One region of the Peribacillus sp. NPDC101481 genome, then DNA from elsewhere that is predicted to be linked to it. Evidence: a T-box and tRNA genes for the amino acid it is inferred to sense, from the RefSeq annotation. Region 1 holds a T-box; the other holds one or more tRNA genes.

The links. The T-box of region 1 lies ahead of tyrS (tyrosine--tRNA ligase). A T-box ahead of a tRNA ligase gene usually reads a tRNA of that ligase, here a tRNA-Tyr.
Region 2: it has a tRNA-Tyr gene. The T-box ahead of tyrS (tyrosine--tRNA ligase) is inferred to sense a tRNA for this amino acid. The anticodon was not compared.

Annotation. Positions count from the first base shown of each region.
Region 1 is NZ_JBIWNJ010000001.1:1,430,175-1,443,961, reverse strand. Features, by position in the region: gene ACIROD_RS06915 (transglycosylase domain-containing protein) at 106-3,132, opposite strand; T-box leader at 3,281-3,497, shown strand; gene tyrS (tyrosine--tRNA ligase) at 3,563-4,819, shown strand; gene rpsD (30S ribosomal protein S4) at 4,916-5,518, opposite strand; gene ACIROD_RS06900 (GAF domain-containing protein) at 5,971-6,450, opposite strand; gene refZ (forespore capture DNA-binding protein RefZ) at 6,605-7,243, shown strand; gene hisJ (histidinol-phosphatase HisJ) at 7,258-8,061, opposite strand; gene ezrA (septation ring formation regulator EzrA) at 8,230-9,924, shown strand; gene ACIROD_RS06880 (cysteine desulfurase family protein) at 10,159-11,307, shown strand; gene thiI (tRNA uracil 4-sulfurtransferase ThiI) at 11,304-12,515, shown strand; gene ACIROD_RS06870 (alpha/beta-type small acid-soluble spore protein) at 12,598-12,804, shown strand; gene mbcS (acyl-CoA synthetase MbcS) at 13,684-13,787, shown strand, end outside.
Region 2 is NZ_JBIWNJ010000007.1:25-8,377, forward strand. Features, by position in the region: rRNA gene rrf (5S ribosomal RNA) at 98-213, shown strand; tRNA gene ACIROD_RS24655 (tRNA-Asn) at 259-333, shown strand; tRNA gene ACIROD_RS24660 (tRNA-Thr) at 337-409, shown strand; tRNA gene ACIROD_RS24665 (tRNA-Glu) at 441-515, shown strand; tRNA gene ACIROD_RS24670 (tRNA-Val) at 533-608, shown strand; tRNA gene ACIROD_RS24675 (tRNA-Thr) at 624-699, shown strand; tRNA gene ACIROD_RS24680 (tRNA-Tyr) at 718-801, shown strand; tRNA gene ACIROD_RS24685 (tRNA-Gln) at 906-980, shown strand; tRNA gene ACIROD_RS24690 (tRNA-Gly) at 984-1,055, shown strand; tRNA gene ACIROD_RS24695 (tRNA-Ala) at 1,077-1,152, shown strand; gene rocF (arginase) at 1,360-2,262, shown strand; gene ACIROD_RS24705 (aspartyl-phosphate phosphatase Spo0E family protein) at 2,400-2,585, opposite strand; gene sigW (RNA polymerase sigma factor SigW) at 2,758-3,321, shown strand; gene ACIROD_RS24715 (anti-sigma factor family protein) at 3,338-3,961, shown strand; gene cdaA (diadenylate cyclase CdaA) at 4,167-4,991, shown strand; gene ACIROD_RS24725 (CdaR family protein) at 4,984-6,348, shown strand; gene glmM (phosphoglucosamine mutase) at 6,405-7,754, shown strand; gene glmS (glutamine--fructose-6-phosphate transaminase (isomerizing)) at 8,219-8,353, shown strand, end outside.

The sequences.
Region 1 (13,787 bases):
GGAAAAGGCATCCATGGTCACTTCCATGGATGCCTTTTTGGGGAGAGTATAAGGAAACAGGCTGTCGGGGTAACCGACAGCCTGTTTTTAGTTCAAGAAAGAGTGTCATTCTTCCTCTTCTTCAGCTTTATCCGTGTCTTGCTCTTTATCATTGACGGTGCCTTGCTCTTTGTCGGTCTCTTGATTTTCCTGATCTGTATTCTCTTTGTTTTGATCTTTATCTTGAGCTGGCTCTTTATTATTATCCGTTTGCGTTTCTTTTTCTGGTTCTTTTTCTTTTACTTTATCTGAACCGTTCTCTTCTTTTGAGTCTGTTTTTTTATCTTCGTTAGCTATTTTATCTTTTCCACGATCATCTTTAGTTTTTGTGGAATCTTCTTTTGAACCGGTCTTTTTAGCGCCGCTTTCAACACGTTGAGAAGGGGCTGATTCTTTGCCGACTATGTCTACGGCCGTTACATAATAGGAACCGCCTGAGCCGACTTTATAAACAAGGCTCTCCCCAGCATTGATGCTCGCCACTTTCTTGCCGTCTTTATAGACACGATAACCGACGACATCTCCTTCATCATGCAAGCCCCATGTAATTTTATCGTTACCGATCGTTATGGATAGGGGATCTGGTGCTTTGCCATTATCATTCAATTTCGCTGTCGCCCCGACGACATTTCCTGATTTTTCGGCTCCAGGAATCACGGAGCCCGGGTCAACGACATATCTCAATCCGATATCTGCAAATGAATCTGGATTCAACATGAACCCGCCGCTTGTGAATTCGCCAGGCGTTTGCGGAAGGGCTGCGTAGCGTTTGCTGCCGACTGATACATATTGTCCATCTATGAAACTATCATCCGCCCTGGATGGAGCATATTTCGCGATGAATAAATCCGATTTGACAAGCCCGGCCTTTTGGCATGAACTTGAAGGAAGCAGTCCTGAAACGCCACAGAAGGAACGGCTGACAATTCCGCCCGGCATTTCAAATCGCTTATCGGGGTCGATGAGTTTAGGGTCGACTTTATATGCGGCATTGATCAGATCTGCCCAATAATACATATTACGTTTATTATATTCAAGACCATTATAGGTCCCTTGCAAGGATTTCGGTGTATCATATCCCAGCCATGTACCGAATGATACATTGGGATTCGTAGCGACGAACCAAGCGTCCCAATAGTTTTGTGAAGTACCGGTCTTACCTGCCCAATCGCTTGAGAAGGCAAGTCGGTTCCTGACCGAGGACGCCGTCCCGCTGTTTACGACATCACGCATCATATCAAGCGTCAAGTAAGCGGCTTGCGGAGAGAAAACATCCACTGGTTTCACTTTATGCTGATAGATGACTTTGCCATCTTTCGAAACGATCTTATCGATCATATAAGCATCGATGAAATCTCCTGAATTGGCAAATGTACCAAATGCATTGACGTTTTCTTCAACGGTTACACCTTTTTCCATCGCACCTAATGACAAGGCAAGATTGGAGTAATCCCCTTTCGTCACGGTGGAGAAGCCCATTTTTTCCAAATACGAAGCGGGGCTCAGGTTGATTATTTTTTTGTAAAAGAGCGCTGCCGGGATATTGTAGGAATTCTTCAGGGCCTCGCGGGCAGTCGATACTCCCGTATAGCTGCCGCCGCCATAGTTTCCTGGACTCCACGGTTTGCCGCCTGTTGGAATGGAAATCGGCACATTAGCCGATACGCTGCCAGGCGAGATCTTGCCTAGCTCGATGCCTGGACCATATATCACCAAGGGCTTCATCGTAGATCCGTTCGATCGCAATGATGCGGTGGCGTGGTTCGTCTGTTCCCGCTTGAAATCACGGCCGCCTACGAAACTGATGATTTTTCCTGTTTTATTTTCGATGAGAATGGCCCCGGCTTCAACGGGCTCACCCACCGTTTTCATTTCCTTCGTATCTGGATCGACGACTTGTGCCGTTTTATCGTATCCATAATTCGGATAGTTTTTCGTAACTTCCTGCATCTTGTCATAAATCTTTTTATCGATTGTCGTATAAATCTGATAGCCGTTTTGCCGGAGCTTACGATCGGCAAGTGCTAGATATTGAGCTTTTAAATCATCATTCTTTAAATCTTTCTCTTCATATCCATCTTCTTTTGCCAGACTGACAGATAGGATTTCGATGGAGCGTTTTTCGATTTCATAGGTGAGCCATGGATATTTCTCCGACGGCATCTCCGTTTTACCGATAAAGTCTTTTGTAATGTCGTATGCGTTTGCTTTATCATATTCTGCTTTTGTTATGTATCCGTTACTATACATCCGCTTTAAAACGGTTTTCATCCGGTTGATGCCGGGCACTTGATTTTCCTTCAATTTTCCTTTCTGGGTATATGGTGTATATCCGAAAGGGCTTTGCGGCAATCCAGCGATAAAGGCTGATTGGGGCAGTGTCAGATCTTTGGCCTCCACGCCAAAAATACCTTCAGCGGCGGACTCGACCCCGGCGATGTTACGGCCTGAAGAGTTTCGTCCCAAAGTGGAGACGTTTAAGTACGTTTCCAAAATCTCTTCTTTTTCAAAGAATTTTTCGACCCGGAGCGCAAGCAGGATTTCTTTTGCTTTCCGTTCAAACGATACTTCGTTGGTCAGGACCTGGTTTTTAATGAGCTGCTGTGTTAATGTACTTCCTCCCGATTGGACGGTTGCATTCGAAAATTCCTGGTAAATCGCACGCAGGATAGCTTTCGGGACAACCCCGTCATGCTCATAAAAATACTCATCTTCAGTAGCGATGACTGCATTTTTTAGATGCTCGGAAACTTTATCGATGGACACTTCTTCACGCTCAAGGTCACTCTTAAGCTTGCCCAAGTATACTTCATCAGCAAAGTATACTTCAGAGGTCTCTTCATAATTGTAAATGTCTTTTTTCAAATCTTCTTTTGAGCGTACCGGCTCATCATTGACGAGGGCAGCGAAATAGCCGGCTCCGACGCCGCCGGCGAATGAGAATCCTAGAATCCCGACAATAATGAAGATCAGCGTTAAATTCCAAATGACTTGGTATGTAACCCGCGCGTTCTTATGTGTTTTTTCATTTTGAAAAAAACGGGTCAGCTGCTTCCAGACTGTTAGAAATCTATCTTTTTGATTATTATTCATCGTATCATACCCCCTGAAATCACATATATTATAGCATACAACAGGTAGGGGAAAGGGCATCTTTCTTATTTTTCTATAATCTGTAAGGGTATGTTGACAAGGAATCTTATGTATGATAAAAGTTTATTAACAACAATAAAATGATTAAATGATCGCGATGATAGGACCCAGTAGTCAGACTATCCCTGTTTCAGAGAGCCGGTGGTTAGTGGAAATCGGTACAAATAGTATGATGAATTACTTCCTGGAGCATTTGCTGTGAAATGATTAGTAGCAGGAAACGGTTGACGACCGTTATTCGTCTTGAGCGGAGGGCATAGTATGTCCTCAAGTTGGGTGGTACCGCGAATTCATTCGTCCCTTCATATTTATGAAGGGGCGTTTTTGTGTGCTTTTTGCGGTTTTTTTCTAAGATGAGGAGGAAAATTAAATGGAATTGCTTAAAGACCTCGAATGGAGAGGGATTATTTATCAACAAACGGATGAAGAGGGGTTTAAGAACCTTTTAGAAAAAGAGAAAATTTCTTTATACTGTGGTGTCGATCCAACTGCGGATAGTATGCATATCGGACATCTATTGCCATTCTTGACATTGCGCCGTTTTCAGCAGCATGGCCATCGTCCCATTGTATTAGTGGGTGGTGCGACTGGACTTATCGGTGATCCAAGCGGTAAAAAAGAGGAACGCCAGCTGCAAACGCTGGAAAAAGTGCTCTATAATGCCGACTGCATAAAAGGGCAGCTATCCCACATCTTTGAATTCGAAGGTGAAAATGGTGCGATCATGGTCAATAACTATGACTGGATAGGTAAAATCGATATGGTCACGTTCTTGCGTGATTATGGGAAATACATCGGCATTAACTACATGCTGGCAAAAGATACGGTTGCTTCCCGCTTGGATACGGGAATTTCCTTTACTGAATTCGCGTACACGATCTTACAAGGAATTGATTTCGGCCATTTGTACAGCAATTACAACTGTAAATTGCAAATTGGCGGCAGTGATCAATGGGGCAATATTACGACTGGGCTGGAAATGATCCGGAAATCCAATGATGAGGATGCAAAAGCATTCGGTATGACGATCCCGCTCGTAACGAAAGCGGATGGAACGAAATTCGGTAAAACGGAAGGCGGAGCGATTTGGCTTGATCCTGAAAAGACGACTCCGTATGAATTTTACCAATTCTGGATCAATACAGCCGATGCTGATGTCGTGAAATACCTGAAATTCTTCACATTCCTATCTCGTGAGGTGATTGAAGAGTTAGAGCAATCCGTACAGTCCGAACCGCATTTGCGTAAAGCGCAAAAAGCTTTAGGGGAAGAAATGACCCGTTTGATTCATGGTCAGGAAGCTCTTGACCAGGCAATCAAAATCTCTGCAGCCCTATTCAGCGGAGAGGTGAAGAATTTAAGTGCGGCGGAAATCAAATTGGGCTTCAAAGATGTTCCTAGCTTCAAACGTGAAAGCAAGGAAGATATCGGTTTGGTCGATTTAATCGTTGAAGCGAAAATTTCGCCATCAAAGCGTCAAGCCCGGGAAGATATTCAGAATGGGGCAATCTCCATAAATGGGGAGAAAGTGACTGATCTGCAATATGTAGTGACGGAAGCTTCTAAGATTGAAGGGGAGTTCATCCTGGTTCGTCGCGGCAAAAAGAAATATACATTAGTGAAATGATTGTTCAAGGCCCGGCTGAATTACAGCCGGGCTTTCTCATGCAGGGGTGTTTAGATGCAAAAAAAACCCCATCCAAGGATGGGGTTTTTGAAGTTATTAACGAGAGTAGAACTCAACGATAAGAGCTTCGTTAATTTCAGCAGGCAATTCAGAACGTTCTGGTAAACGAGTGAAAGTACCTTCTAATTTCTCAGCATCAAAAGTAAGGAAATCAGGAACGAAGTTAGTTGCTTCAACTGATTCTTTAATGATTGAGAAGTTACGTGATTTTTCACGAACTGAAATAGTTTGTCCAAGAGACACTTTGTAAGATGGAATGTCTACGCGGCTTCCGTCTACAGTGATGTGACCGTGGTTAACAAGTTGACGTGCTTGACGACGTGTACGAGCTAAACCAAGACGGTAAACTAGGTTATCAAGACGTGATTCAAGAAGAACCATGAAGTTTTCACCATGTACACCTTTAAGTTTGCCAGCGCGGTCGAACATTGTGCGGAATTGACGTTCAGTGATTCCGTACATGTGACGAAGTTTTTGTTTCTCTTGTAGTTGCATTCCGTATTCGGAAATTTTTCTACGTTGGTTAGGACCATGTTGTCCTGGAGCATAAGGGCGTTTTTCTAATTCTTTACCAGTACCTGTTAGGGAAATTCCTAAACGACGGGATAGTTTCCAGCTTGGGCCAGTATAACGAGCCATAGGATGACTCCTCCTTTAAATGTTTTTATTTTGGTAAAATAAAAACCGTGTGAATGTACGATTATGACCATTTTGTTTTCATGTACCTTCGCCCTAGCAGCAGAGGGTTACGAGATACACCTCTGTATTGAGGAACAAAATGAGAACATAAAGGCTGTCACATAGGCTGCAATATTTTACACAAAGAGTATTGTATAATATTTGGCTCAATGAGTCAAGGACAGTTGTGATTAATTAAAAGGCGTAGATAAAGAGAATCGCAGCAGGTAAATTTAAAAACGGCAATTTTTTTGTGAGGTTTTTTCAATGTAAGCGTGATAATGAATGGAGAAAAATATCAAATGGGCCGATGAGGCGTTATATATTGTGAAGAATTCAGGAAGGACCGGGTACATGTACATGGGGCCTGTAATGGAAAAGGGAGCAGGCAAGGATTGCCGCTCCCTTTAACTTTATAGATGCCTGGAAAGGATTTCAGCGAACTTCTCCAGTCCTTGCTGATCCATTTCGTCAAAACGGTCCGTGACCGGACTGTCGATATCGAGGACACCGATCAATTTGCCATCCTTCATGAGCGGTATGACAATTTCAGATCTTGATGCCGCATCACAGGCGATATGTCCAGGGAATTGGTGGACATCCTCTATGCGAAGGGTTTTTTCAGTCGCCGCTGAAGTCCCGCAAACACCCCTGCCCATTGGAATGCGGACACAGGCTGGAAGGCCCTGGAAGGGTCCCAAAATTAATTGGCCTTCTTCGTATAAATAGAAGCCGACCCAGTTAATCTCATCAAGAAACTGATTAAGTAAAGCTGCCGCATTGCTTAAATTGGCTATCCGGTTCGTTTCATCTTCAATTAAGGCAAGAAGCTGCTTTTGGACCAGATCATAGTTATTTTCTTTTTTTCCTTGATACATTTCGACATTAAACAAAAGCGTTCACCTGTCTTCCGCATATTTTTACAGCACTTTCTAATCATGTTGCTTTATTGTTGGGAAATTGTCGAGAACTTACTAAAGGATTCAGGCTCTTCCGTGAAGAAATAGTCCACAAGACTTGTCTCAAAGAAAGCGAGGGATTGCCTGAATGAATCGCCAGACGCCAACGAAACAAGCCATTGTGGAAGCTGCATTGCATTTATTTCATTTAAAAGGCTATCATGCTACATCCATACGGGATATTGCGAATAAAGCCAAAGTGAACGCTGCGAATATTGCCTACTATTTCAAGAATAAGCAGGGGTTGCTGGAATTCTGTTTCACTTCCTATTTAGAAGAGTATATCCTGGTCCTTGAGACGAACATGACACTGCTGGAACTAAAAGGCCCGCAGCATTGCTTGATGAATCTTGTAAAGGATATTCTCGCTTTCCAGAGGGAAAACTTCCTTGCTGCACGGTTCATATATGGGGAATCTTCACTCGATTCCAATTTAAATCGTGAAATTCATTCGACTTATTTTACAAAGGAAAAGTCTTATTTTCAATATATTTTGGAACAGGGGATCAAGAGCAGGAGTTTCCAGCAGGTCTCGGTTCCCATGTATATGCTGCAGTTGAAGGGTTTATTGACGGCCCCTGTCCTGCATACCCATTATGCGATGGATGTGCTTCATGTGTTCCCGCAGGAAGCCTATTACACGAATATATATGCCAATGAAGTCGGACGTTTTTTGCAGGATACCCTTTTCATCGACCTACAGCCACTGTTAGCCGGGCGGAGCTGAAGTGTATACATGAGTTACCCATTGAACCCTTCAATCAGTGCCTGATGGCCCTGACCCAAATCCTTAGCCTGATGTGCATCGGAACCGTAAATAAGCGGAATGCCGAGATCGAAAGCACGCTTTGCAAACCGTTCAGGAGGGTATGGTTCACGGCATAGCGGCTTTACCTGCCCTGCTCCATTATAATCTAGTTCGTACCTTTCTTCTTTGATCATGTCGAGCACCTTGTAAACCCGCTCGTCAAAACTAGAAGCCGGCGGATATCGATGCTGGAATTTATGGACAAGCGTAATATGCCCAATCCGTTTTGGTTTATAAATGCCTAAATCAGTTGTTATTGATTTTTCCAGAGTATCGTAATATTTGGCATACACCGATTCCACTGAACCTAGTTCATTGGCAATCTCACCAAACCCATTTTCGCTGAAATCGATGCAGTGCCAACTGCTTTGATGCTTGATGAAGTGGACGGAAAGTATACTATCATCAAGGAATTCTCCGATTTCGTCGAGGAATTCTTTTGTTTCTTTTTCATAACCCTCTATAAAGTCAACCTCCAGACCTGTTTTGATCAGGATTTTGTCTTTATGGCGTTCTTTCAGTACGCGGAGCTCTTGAAAGTAATCCAGGAGCAGGGCAGCGTCCATGCCGCTGTCTTTTTCAGGCGTAGGATCTTGAAAATTTCGTGGCAATGGAGCATGTTCCGTAAATGTGATTTCCTTTAATCCTAGTTCGATTCCCCGCGTAATATATTCATCGAATTTATCCGTAGAGCCGTGAGGGCAAAACGGAGTGTGCACATGACCGTCAGCTTTCATGGTCCTTCCCTCCCAAAAAACAGGTATTTGTAGCAATTTTCTACAAAAAAAACATTTTTCTCGTCAAAAATTATTGCTAACATGGTATCATAAAAGCATTAAATTTAACATTTTTAAAATTGATATATAAACGGGCAAGACTGTAAGGATTAGAACAGGGGGCTTACCATGGATTACATAATTGGGGTAATTGTATTAATTTTGATTTTCATCATTTGGGGTTATTTTTTCAAAAAGAGATATTTTAAAGAAATCGATCGACTGGAATCCTGGAAAATAAGCATCATGCACCGCCCCGTGCTGGAAGAGCTTTCTAAAGTCAAACAATTGAACATGACAGGTGAAACAGAGGAAATGTTCGAAAACTGGCGCATTGAATGGGACGCCATCATTACTGATCATATGCCCGAAGTCGAAGAGCTTTTATTCGATGCCGAGGAATTCGTCGATAAATACCGTTTCAGCCGATCAAAAGAAGTACAGCGCAAAATTACAGTCAAGCTGAATGAAATCGAGGAAATGATCAAAAAGATATTATACGAACTGAATGAACTCGTAGGCAGTGAGGAAAAAAACCGATTGGAAATTGAGGATATCAAGGAATCCTACCGTCAATTGAAGAAATCCCTGCTTGCACATAGGCATAATTACGGGAAAGCTGCTGATAAGCTGGAAAGTACCTTGGATGAAGTATTGCAGATCCTTCAAAAGTATGACGAAGAGACCGTGAATGGCAATTATTTGAATGCGAGGGAGCTTGTTCTATCCATTAAGGAAAAATTGGCGGTTCTGTCGGTTAAAATGGAAATGCTCCCGAAATTATTGGTAGATAGCCAATCCGAGCTGCATTCCCAGCTTCAAGAATTGAAGGATGGTTATGAGGAGATGTCAGGACAGGGGTATCTGTTGAGCCATATCCAATTCGAGCAGGAAATATCCCGGCTTGAGGAAGAGCTGGAACTATATAAAACACAATTGGAAAATGCCGAAACGGAAGCAGTGGATAAAGGCATTAAAGATATGCGCGAAAGCATTGAGGTGCTTTATGACCTTTTGGAAAAAGAAGTACTTTCAAAACAGTATATCTTGAAAAATGATGAAGTTCTCAGGAAAACGATTAGTGACCTTGAATATGAAAACGATAAACTTAAAGTTGAAACCATACATGTTCAACACACATATCATCTGACGGAAAATGAGCTCGATGCACAACGGAAAATGGAAAAGCAGATTGCCCAGATTTCGAAACGCCATCAATTGCTTGTATTGAAAATGGAGGATAATGTGATGGCAAGCTCCCTTATCAGCGAAGAGATGCAGGGGCTGGCTGCACAGTTGAAGGAATTACAGGAAAATCAGAAAGACTTCACCATTAAATTACAGGCTTTACGGAAAGATGAAATGGATGCCAGGGATTCACTGGCTGAATTGAAACGTAAAATGGTCGATACAGGACGATTAATTGCAAAAAGCAATATTCCGGGTCTTCCGGAAGAGTATAAATTGGTGCTATCTGATGCCAAAGAAAGCATGGATGATGTCCAGGGGAAACTTGAAGAAAAGCCGCTTGACATGGCAGCTGTTTATATTTATTTGGAAAAAGCGGTTCAACAGGTGAATAGGGTCCACGAAAAAGCCCAAGAATTAATCGAACATATGTATTTGGCCGAAAAGGTGATCCAATTCGGAAATCGCTATCGAAGCAGTCACGATATGGTTGCCGAGAGCCTTAGGGAAGCCGAGGCGAAATTCCGAAGCTATGAATATCAAGCAGCGTTGGAAACGGCAGCAACGGCCATAGAAAAGGTCGACCCAGGCAGTTTACGAAAAATCGGGGCGAACATAGAAGAAGTCCTTTCCTAAAAACCCGCCAAGGCGGGTTTTTTTCTTTTACCGGATGGACCGTGAATAGACAGGTGGGAAGTTTAAATCATTCTGAGGAATAAAAAGAAGCAATTCCTCCTATCATTCATGGACCAGTGTTTTACATTCTCTTTCAAATTCAATTATGTTAATATTAGATGTTGCAACAGCAACATTGAAACTTATATTTAGTAGAGTGACCATCATAGATACAAAAACATGGAAGGTGAGCCCATGATTTATTTTGATAATAGTGCAACAACAAAACCATATCCCGAAGTAATCGAATCATTCATGAAGGTTACTTCGGACTATTTCGGGAACCCCTCTTCACTTCATGGACTTGGGGTGCAATCCGAAAAACTGCTTTCCGCTGCAAGAAAGCAAATCGCTGATTTATTAAAGGTGAAGAGTTCGGAAATATATTTCACTTCCGGGGGGACGGAAGGAAATAATCTTGCCATTAAAGGAACCGCACACTTTCAGGGAAATCGCGGCAAACACATAATCACGACAGCGATTGAACATCCTTCTGTAGAAGATGCATGCCAATCATTGACGAAAATGGGTTATGAGATCACATATCTTCCCGTTAATGAATTTGGGCAAATTGATGTAATGGACCTAAAGGATGCATTGAGGGAGGATACCATTCTGGTTTCCGTCATGCATGTTAATAATGAAGTTGGCTCGATACAGCCGATTGCTGAAATCGGCAAATTGATAAAACATTACCCAAACGTGCTCTTTCATGTCGATAATGTGCAGGGAGCAGGCAAAGTTTCTTTATCATTGCGTGATGCCAATGTGGATTTATGTACAATTTCCGGCCACAAGGTCCACGGCTTGAAGGGGACGGGCATCCTTTATGTTCGTGAAGGCGTTCGGATCGATCCGCTTTTCCATGGCGGCAATCAAGAAACGAAAATCAGGAGCGGTACCGAAAATGTTGCGGGAATCGTCGCCCTATCGAAGGCTTTGCGTATTAGTATGAACAATCAATTGCTGTATCATGATAAGCTGCAGCAAATCAAAACTTATTTATATAAAGGTTTGAAGGAAATGGACGGGGTATTGGTTAACAGTCCTGAAGAAGGGGCACCACATATTGTGAATTTTTCCGTTCCCGGACTTAAATCCGAGGTATTGCTGCATGCACTAGAATCGGAAGGAATATATGTTTCGACAACTAGTGCCTGTTCTTCGAAAAAAAGGACGATAAGCAAAACGGTGGATGCAATGTTCCATAATTCGGCTCGTTCCGAAAGCGTCATCCGAATCAGTACTACCTATGGCAATGAAATGGAAGAAGCAAAGCAAGTTCTGGCGGCGATACAGAAAATAGTCGCTAATTTAGAAAAAATAATGAGGGTTGCAAAATGAAATTTGATCATATAATTATCCGTTATGGAGAAATCTCCACGAAAAAAAGAAACCGTAAAGGCTTTGTAGACAAAATGAAGGCACATATTCGCTGGAGTTTAAAAGATATTGAAGGTGTAGTGCTTACAGCCAACCGGGAGCGGATGTACGTTCTCCTGAACGGTGCGGACCATAAGCCTGTCATTGACCGATTGAAAGGCATTTTTGGAATTCAGTCATTAAGCCCTGCGATAAAAATAGAGCGTGATCTGGAAGTGATGAAAACGGCAGCATTGTATTACCTGAATCATACTCTTGAAGAGGTAAAAACGTTCAAGATCACGACAAAACGCGCGGATAAGGATTTTCCATATAATACCGATGAAATTAACAGGGCAATCGGCGGGCATTTGCTTCGAAATACAGAGGATTTAAAAGTGGATGTAAAGAACCCTGATTTGAACCTGTTAGTGGAAGTGAGACGCGAAGCCGTGTATTTGACAGGTGAAATCATCCAGGGGGCAGGCGGTCTTCCATTCGGGTCAAGCGGAAAGGCGATACTGATGCTTTCAGGCGGGATTGATAGCCCTGTTGCGGGATTCCTTTCGATGAAACGGGGATTGGACGTGGAAGCTATCCATTTCTACAGCCCACCGTTCACGAGCGAACGTTCACGTCAAAAGGTCATTGATTTGGCGGGCAAGCTTGCCGAAATAAATGGAAGCATGAAAGTGCATATCGTTCCATTTACGGAAATCCAATTATTGGTTCAAAAGCAAATCCCGGAAAACTACTCAATGACTACTACCCGTCGTTTAATGATGCGGGTCGCCGATCGAATTCGTGAAAAGGAAGAAGCCATGGCACTGATTACCGGTGAAAGCCTTGGGCAGGTTGCGAGCCAGACGATGAGCAGCATGTTCGCCATCAATGAGGTGACGAATACACCGATCCTGCGCCCCCTGATTACCATGGATAAAACGGAAATCATCAAAATTGCAAGAGAGCTTGATACTTTTGAAATATCCAATCTGCCGTATGAGGATTGCTGTACGGTCTTTACGCCGGCAAGCCCAAAAACGAAACCGAAACGTGAAAAAGTCAATTACTATGAAAGCTTCGTCGACTTTGATTCCTTGATTGAAAAAGCAGTCTCCGAAACAGAAGTATTGACAGTTAAACCTGGTCAGACTTTCGATAAGGAAGAAGCGATGGAAGACTTATTTTAATATCCTGTAATTACCAATAAAATAGTGCGAATGAAGCCATGTGTTTTAACACACTCTATAATCACAAGGAGGTGAAAAACACATGGCAAACAACAACAGCTCAAACGAATTATTGGTACCTGGAGTGGAACAAGCTCTACAACAAATGAAATATGAAATCGCTACAGAATTCGGCGTACAACTTGGTGCCGACACAACATCTCGCGCTAACGGTTCAGTTGGTGGAGAAATCACAAAACGCCTTGTTCAAATGGCTGAACAACAATTAGGCGGAGGCTTCAACAGATAATTTAATAAATATGGCTACAGAGAGCGGGTTTTAACACCCGCTCTCTTTACGTTTGCGGACTGAATTCGTGGACGGCTGAATAATTAACGATTTAATAAATTCCTTAGTTTTACTACATAATTGTTTACTGTTTTATATAATATGAAACCTTATTGGATGGAAGAGATTTGCGACACTCCTGCCGAATAACTGGCTAGCCAAGACCCCACAGGCGCTTGCGCCAAGGAGGCTTGGCAGACAGTCGGCGGAAAGAGAGCGGATTTCCGAAAGGGGTATGTGTAATGATTTCCACTCCAGGCACTCGCTTTCCGCGGGCGGTCCGGGAGCCTCCTCGGCGCTCGCCTGCGGGGTCTCCCTTGGCCACGCTTTTCCCACAGGAGTCTCGTACCTTACGTTCCAATCACTGGAACTTCTATTTTAAGAAATATTGTAGGGAAACTGGCTAATCTTCTCCAATTCGTCTACAGTCTGGCGGTTCCATCAATTTTCCGGCAAAAGGAGTTCCGAATTGCTCTCGCCCCGAACCAAAATTTTAAAAGTAAACTAGATTATCCTTCATAGTTTTTTACAGTATTTCTTAAAGGATGGAAGAGATTTGCGACACTCCTGCCGAATAACTGGCTAGCCAAGACCCCGCAGGCGCTTGTGCCGAGGAGGCTTGGCAGACAGTCGGCGGAAAGGGAGCAGGTTTCTGAAATCAGCGGAATTTTCAAAAAGAAAAACTGCAGACAAACTCACTTTAAGAGTTGTCAAAAGGCTATAAGAGAGTGGGTTCCTAAACCCGCTCTCTTTATTTATTTGTAAAAATAAATAGAAATATTAGAGAAGTATCTTGTATAATGAGTAGGTACTAAGAGTTCATAATTGGAGGGGAAGAATATGAAGCGTGAAGACTTATTGGCTCCGGAACATTACAACTTAGTGAGTGAAATGGAACGTTATGCAAAAGATCCAGAAAAAGTTGCCGTACTCTGGGAGAACGA
Region 2 (8,353 bases), on a different contig from region 1:
TAATAGATCGAGGACTTAACCAACGCTTTTTAAAAAATGAAATACCTTCTTATTATCTAGTTTTGAAGGAATGAAAATTCTTCAAAAATGAATATAGTCTGGCAATGATGGCGAAGAGGTCACACCCGTACCCATTCCGAACACGGAAGTTAAGTTCTTCAGCGCCGATGGTAGTTGGGGGTTTCCCCCTGTGAGAGTAGGACGTTGCCAGGCTGTTCATTTAAATCTTCAAATGGGTTTTAGGAAACATTATATTATTCCGCAGTAGCTCAGTGGTAGAGCATTCGGCTGTTAACCGAACGGTCGTAGGTTCGAGTCCTACCTGCGGAGCCATATGCTTCCATAGCTCAGTAGGTAGAGCACTTCCATGGTAAGGAAGAGGTCAGCGGTTCGAATCCGCTTGGGAGCTTCCCATTCTATCTATGAACACAAAACAGTTCGGCCCGTTGGTCAAGCGGTTAAGACACCGCCCTTTCACGGCGGTAACACGGGTTCGAATCCCGTACGGGTCACCATTTCAAATCATTAATCCGGAGGATTAGCTCAGCTGGGAGAGCATCTGCCTTACAAGCAGAGGGTCGGCGGTTCGATCCCGTCATCCTCCACCATTTTATTCTTTACTTGCCGGTGTAGCTCAACTGGTAGAGCAACTGACTTGTAATCAGTAGGTTGGGGGTTCAAGTCCTCTTGCCGGCACCACTTACAACCATATATTGCGGAGGGGTAGCGAAGTGGCTAAACGCGGCGGACTGTAAATCCGCTCCTTTGGGTTCGGCAGTTCGAATCTGCCCCCCTCCACCATTTTAATAAAATCCTGTGGATCAGTTATATATTCTCTATATTGGGGAATTATATGATTACCACCTTTTTATTTTGTTGAATATTAATTATTGCATATCATATATTGGGCTATAGCCAAGCGGTAAGGCAACGGATTTTGATTCCGTCATGCGAAGGTTCGATCCCTTCTAGCCCAGCCATTTGCGGAAGTAGTTCAGTGGTAGAATACAACCTTGCCAAGGTTGGGGTCGCGGGTTCGAATCCCGTCTTCCGCTTAATATATTTCATATCCCTTAGGGGCCTTAGCTCAGCTGGGAGAGCGCCTGCCTTGCACGCAGGAGGTCAGCGGTTCGATCCCGCTAGGCTCCACCATCAACTACATACACCAAAACTTACGTCTTAAGCCAAAAATGGTTTAAGACTTTTTTTTGTTTAAGGCTAGTTGGGTATACTAATCGCAAGAAAGATCTTTTTTCACCAAAAACATATGTGATAGGAAAACGTGCATCTTTATACATGGAAATGTCGAGTTGAACCAACCGGCATATACGCTATAAAATGGTGGAAAGGGGGAATTGTATGTCTATTCAGAAAATTTCCGTCATCGGGTTGCCTATGGACCTTGGTCAAGCAAGGCGAGGGGTGGATATGGGACCTAGTGCCATTCGCTGCGCAGAGATTGTCGAGCGGCTTGAAAGATTGAATATAGAAGTAGAGGATTTAGGGGATATAATTGTGGGGCGTCCTGAAAGTGCAGATGAGCCTGGGACAAATCTAAAAAACTTACAGCTTGTAGCAAAGGGTAACACCCTGCTTGCCACAAAAGTTGATGAAATAATAGAAGGAGGCTCCTTTCCGCTTGTATTGGGAGGAGACCATTCGATAGCCATAGGTACACTGGCAGGAGTCGCAAAGCACTATGAAAAATTAGGCGTGATTTGGTACGACGCACACGGGGATTTAAATACGGAAGATACTTCACCATCCGGGAATATACACGGTATGCCCCTGGCTGTCAGTATCGGGCTTGGACATCCGGACCTAATAAATATCCATGGTTTTGCTCCAAAAGTGAAACCGGAAAACATCGTAATAATTGGGGCAAGGTCATTGGATGAAGGAGAAAAAGAACTTATCCGTGAGAAAGGGATTAAGGTATTCACGATGCATGAGATTGACCGTTTGGGAATGACACGGGTCATGGAAGAATGCATTGATTACCTAAGGGAAAGAACGGATGGCGTCCACCTTTCATTGGATTTGGATGGAGTTGACCCAGCAGATGCACCCGGAGTGGGCACACCGGTGATTGGTGGTATAAGCTATCGGGAAAGTCATTTGGCCATGGAAATGCTTGCGGAATCCAACTTGATTACATCAGCTGAATTCGTAGAGGTGAATCCCATTTTAGATGAGCGAAATAAGACGGCGATCGTTGCCGTGGCCCTAATGGGTTCCCTATTTGGAGAAAAATTATTATAACTGAAAATTAAAAGAAACAGTAACCGGCTTGTAATGGGTTACTGTTTTTTATATGCTAGAAGACGTAGGTTTATTTTCCAGGGTGTATGTAACAGGAACATAGTTATAGATAGATGGTTGCAATCGTATATCCGTATTCACTTTAGAGCACTTCTGTCTGTGGGATCTCCATTTTTAGTTAAATGGATGTATTGGATGATTAAAGAATCCAGTTTACTGCTAACTTCAACAACCTCATTATCCACCATCGAAGAACGGGAAGCCAAAAACATCATCTTCTGTCTGTATTGTTCAATATGGTCTAAAATTTGTTCAGCAGTCATATAGAGAATCACTCCCTTGAATTTTACAATTTCTTACTATATAGCCCTGTTTTTTTTTTCTTAAACATAAAATGTAAAACTTTGTTAAAATTAATGTATTAAATTTTTGAAACCTTTTAGCTTACGATTCGTAGTAATCGTATAGCCGCATGAGCGGGGGTAATACCGGAAAATGGATGCACTCATTAAAGAGAGAATTAATCAAGTATTAAAGGGAGACCATAATGCATTTGGGGAAATTGTCGAAATTTACAAGGACAAAGTTTTCCAAATATGTTTCAGGATGCTCGGAAACAGGCAAGAAGCAGAAGATTTGGCGCAAGAGGCCTTTGTAAGGGCCTACGTGAATATTCGGAGTTTCAATATAACAATGAAATTTTCTACATGGTTATATAGGATTGCGACCAATCTTTGTATTGACCGGCTTCGCAAGAAAAAACCGGACTACTATCTAGATGCAGAGGTGGCAGGAACAGAGGGATTGAATATGTATTCCCAAATTGCATCGGATATGGCGAAACCCGAGGAAGAAGTTGAATCTTTAGAACTGCAGGAAACGATTCAAGTGGAAATAATGAAATTGCCCGAGAAATACCGATCGGTAATAGTATTGAAGTATATTGAAGAGCTATCACTAAAGGAAATCAGTGAAATACTCGATTTGCCGGTCGGTACGGTTAAGACGAGGATACATCGCGGTCGGGAAGCCTTGCGTAAACAACTACGCCATTTATAAAAAGAAGGTGAGAAAAATGAACTGCCATGAGGAAATCATTGAATATATGCATGATTATTTAGATGAGGACATCAAACCGGAGCATAAAGAAGTTTTACGGGAGCACTTGAATAACTGTGCTGAATGCCGGGATTACTTTCATGAAATGAAAAAGGCGGTCGCTCTTGTACAAAGCACTTCCCATATAAAGGCCCCGGATGACTTTACAGCAAAGGTTATGGCTCAATTGCCAAAGGAAACGAAAACAACAGGTGCCAAACGTTGGTTCAAAAGCCATCCCTTCATGACAGCGGCAGCGATGTTCATCATATTGATGACAGGATCTGTTTTTTCGACTTATAATCAGGACGAACATTTTTCAGTATCAAAGCAGCCTAACTTAGTGGTCGATGGTGAAACGGTGATTGTGCCTGAGGGTGAGACAATCAAGGGAAATGTGGTAGTTCAAAATGGTAACATTCAAATAGATGGTGAAGTAGAGGGAGATGTAACAGTCATAAATGGGCATAAATATATGTCTAAGGCAGGGAATGTGACCGGGAGCATCCATGTTATTGACCAAGCTTTTGAGTGGATGTGGTATAAAGTAAAGGACACTGCAACCTCGTTGGTTCCTGCTAAAGATGAGAATAGGGAATAGAAGCTGGGTGAGGGCACCGTTTTTCATTTAAGGTGACTTCGCCCAGCTTTATTTTTTTAGGGGACCATTATTCATGGTTCTTTTTTCCTGTGTAAATTTCTCACACTAGTTTTTAGATGTATCATTTAAAAAATGGTATACTATTAAGGTTATCGTATAAAGATTGTAATTGGTATTTGGAGTAATACTGACTGGAGGAAACAACATGTCTTTAACCAATTTGACTGTTTGGGACTATGTAGTAAATTTCATTGATATTCTCCTTGTATGGTTTGTGATATATAAATTGTTAACTATTATTCGAGGCACGAAGGCTATTCAGCTGCTAAAAGGAATTTTTGTAATTGTCATTGTAAAAAGCTTAAGCAACCTGTTTGGTTTCAATACACTCGGATGGTTAATGGCACAAGTCATGAATTGGGGAGTATTGGCGATTCTCGTCATTTTTCAACCTGAACTGAGAAGGGCACTTGAACAATTAGGACGCGGGAAGCTCTTTGCAAGGGGCACCGTTCCAGAAGAGAATCAGCAAGAGCGTTTAGTCGAGGAAATCCTAAAGGCGTCCACCTATATGGCAAAAAGGCGTATAGGAGCCTTGATTACGATAGAAAAAGGTACGGAGCTTGGGGATTATGTTGAAACGGGGATACCCCTGAAATCCTACATTTCTTCAGAACTGCTCATTAATATCTTCATCCCTAATACGCCGCTCCATGATGGCGCAGTTATTTTGCAAAATAACCAAGTGGCGGCTGCAGCCTGCTATTTGCCATTATCAGAGAGTCCATTCATATCAAAGGAACTTGGTACACGGCATAGGGCAGCCATAGGCATGAGTGAAGTTACGGATAGTCTTACGATTGTCGTTTCAGAAGAAACGGGAGGAATATCCGTCACTAAAAACGGGGAACTTTACCGGGATTTGAATCAAGAATCATTTAGGGCCATGCTTACAAGTGAACTGGTAGTGGAAAACATCAAATCAACTTCCTCAAGCATCTTTAACTGGAGGGGGAAAAAGAATGGATAAATTCACCAATAGCGCTTGGTTTATGAGAATCGTAGCTTTCGCCTTGGCAGCACTTTTGTTCATTTCCATTAACTTTGAGATGGAGTCGGATAAAAAATCGCTTGGTTTATCGACAGCCCCTGAAATCAGTACGGAGACCATCGAAAATGTACCGGTTGAAGTGTACTATGACCGTGAGAATCTAGTGGTGAGCGGAGTGCCGGAGACGGTTGATGTTACGCTTAAGGGAGCAAAAAGCCTCTTGATAAATGCGAAAAATCAAAGGGACTTTAAAGTGTATGTAGACCTTTCCGATCCTGCAATCTCAATGGGGGACAGAACTGTCACATTTAAAATAAGTGAGTTGAATGAAAAGTTAGTGGCGACGATCGATCCGGAATATGCCGAAGTCAACGTTCAGGAACGGGTGACGAAGGAATTCTCCGTTGAAGCCGAGTATAATAGCTCTTTACTTGAAGAAGGTTATACCGCTGGTCAGCCAACAGTCAGCCCGAAAACTGTCAAAATTACGGGTGCTAAAGATGCGATTGAACAAATTTCGTATGTAAAGGCAAACCTTGAAATAAGTAAGGGACTTAGCGAAACGGTGAACGCCAAGGCTACCGTTAAAGCCCTGGACAGAGACTTGAATAAGCTGGATGTGACGATCGAGCCATCTTCAGTTGCCGTTTCCTTAAAAGTGAGCATTCCTTCCAAGACGGTTTCGATAGAACCGAAGCAAACTGGCAAGACAAAGGATGGCATCAGGATCACAAGTATGAGTGTCGACCCAAAAGAGGTCACCTTATTCGGTTCGGAATCGGAACTGGAGAAAATAGATGAAATAAATCTTCCTGTAAATATCTCGAAAATCGATGGTGATACAGAATTGGAACTCGATCTTAATAAACCGGAAAGTGTACAAAAAATGTCCTTGGGTAAGGCAAAGGTCAAGATTCGCACCGAGAAAGTTGATGTGGATGAAGAGAGTTCAGAGCCAGTCGTAGAAGAGGAAGAACCTGAAACTGAACAAAAACAAGAAGAGCCAGTAGTCGAAAAAGAAGAAGAAAAAGAAAAAGATGAAACGGCTGCCGTTGAGTCCAAAACTTTCAACAATATACAAATTGTTCCTGTGGGCATACAGGATGGCCAAAATGCCGAATTGGAATCCGATGTAACTAGCATCACTTTGCTTGGTGAGGCGGATGATTTGAAGAAAATAACTAAAGACGACATTAATCTTACAGTAGATGTGAGTAATTTAGATGAAGGTACGCATGATGTGGATTTGGCGGTATCAGTGCCTGAGGGAATGGAATGGGAACTGGATTCTGAAACGATCTCGGTCACCATCACACAAAAAGACGAAGAGACATGACCTTGCTTTAACAACATCATTTAATTCAGTAACGATTCGAAGAAGGAGCGATAAAGATGGGTAAATATTTTGGAACAGACGGAGTAAGGGGTATAGCGAATAGCGAATTAACACCGGAGTTGGCATTTAAACTAGGCCGTTTTGGTGGCTATGTTCTTACTAGAAATACAGAAAAACCCAAAGTGCTGATAGGGCGCGATACTCGTATTTCAGGTGAAATGCTGGAAGGTGCGCTTGTTGCCGGTCTTTTATCCATTGGGGCTGAAGTGATGCGCCTTGGGGTCATTTCGACACCGGGAGTTGCCTATTTAACAAAGGCCTTAAGTGCTGAAGCAGGTGTCATGATCTCCGCTTCGCATAATCCGGTAGCGGATAATGGCATTAAATTCTTTGGACCGGATGGGTTTAAGTTATCCGATGACCAAGAAGCGGAAATTGAAGCACTATTAGATATGGAAAAGGATGAGCTTCCACGCCCGGTTGGCGGAGATTTAGGCCATTTGAACGATTATTTTGAAGGAGGGCAAAAGTATCTCCAGTACTTGAAACAATCAGTGGATGAAGACTTTACAGGCATTCATGTTGCTCTTGATTGTGCACATGGGGCGACATCTGCCTTGGCCATGCACCTGTTTGCAGATCTTGATGCAGACATCTCTACTATGGGGGCATCGCCAAATGGATTGAACATTAATGATAAGGTAGGTTCCACCCACCCTGAAGCACTTGCTGAATTCTTAAAAGAAAAAGGTGCGGATGTTGGACTTGCTTTCGATGGTGACGGAGACCGTGTCATTGCCATAGATGAAAAAGGAAATATCGTGGACGGCGACCAAATCATGTATATCTGTGCGAAATACTTGAAAGAAAATAACCGTCTGAAACAGGGAACAGTGGTTTCTACGATCATGAGCAACCTTGGTTTTTATAAAGGTCTTGAAGAGCATGGCATACAAAGCGCCCAGACGGCAGTGGGTGATCGCTATGTGGTCGAGGAGATGCGAAAAGGCGGCTATAACCTTGGCGGTGAACAATCCGGACATATCATCTTCCTGGACTATAACACGACAGGTGATGGCTTATTGACGGGTCTACAGCTTGTGAACATCATGAGCGATACCCAAAAAACCTTATCGGAGCTTGCTGGCGAGATGAAGAAATATCCACAAACGCTGATCAATGTCAGAGTTACCGATAAACACGCTGTAACCGATAATGAAAAGGTACAGGAAGTCATCAAGGCTGTTGAAGGGGAAATGAACGGAAATGGCCGTATTTTGGTGAGACCATCCGGTACTGAACCGCTAGTCCGTGTTATGGCTGAAGCACCGACAGTTGAGGAATGCACTAATTATGTAGATCGCATCGTCGCAGTTGTAAGAGCGGAAATGGGAATAAACGAATAACCAATCCTATGCATAAAAGGAACTAAATTTCCTTTTATGCATATTTTTATAAAGAAGTTCTTTTTCGCAGGTCTTGGTAATAAAGAATTGACCTATGTCCCTTATTTAAGGTATGATTATCCTGATTTACAACTCATTTTCTTGAAAATGGCTGTTTTAAAAAGGAGGGTAGGCAAGGAGAAACGGATTCACAAAAGCGCCTGAACTAAGTCTGGACGAGAAATGGCTTAGTTGACGAGGAGGAGGTTTATCGAATGATCGGCGGATACCTCCCGGCTGAAGTGCACAGCCGCAATAATTCCAATCTTAAAACAGTAGGGCAACTTACTGCACAAAGGGTTGGAAATGCACAATGGGAAAAAGTGCTTTAGGGCATTTCCTTTATAAAAATATATTAGAGATGAGGGGGCAGGGATGCCCCCGTGCATTCCTGTTCCCTCGAATCGGTTGGAGGAACAGAAATTATGTGTGGAATTGTTGGATATATTGGACTTAACGATGCAAAGGAAATTTTATTAAAAGGTCTTGAAAAACTTGAATATCGCGGTTATGACTCTTCAGGGATTGCTGTGAGAAATGAAGCAGGCGTGACAATCTTT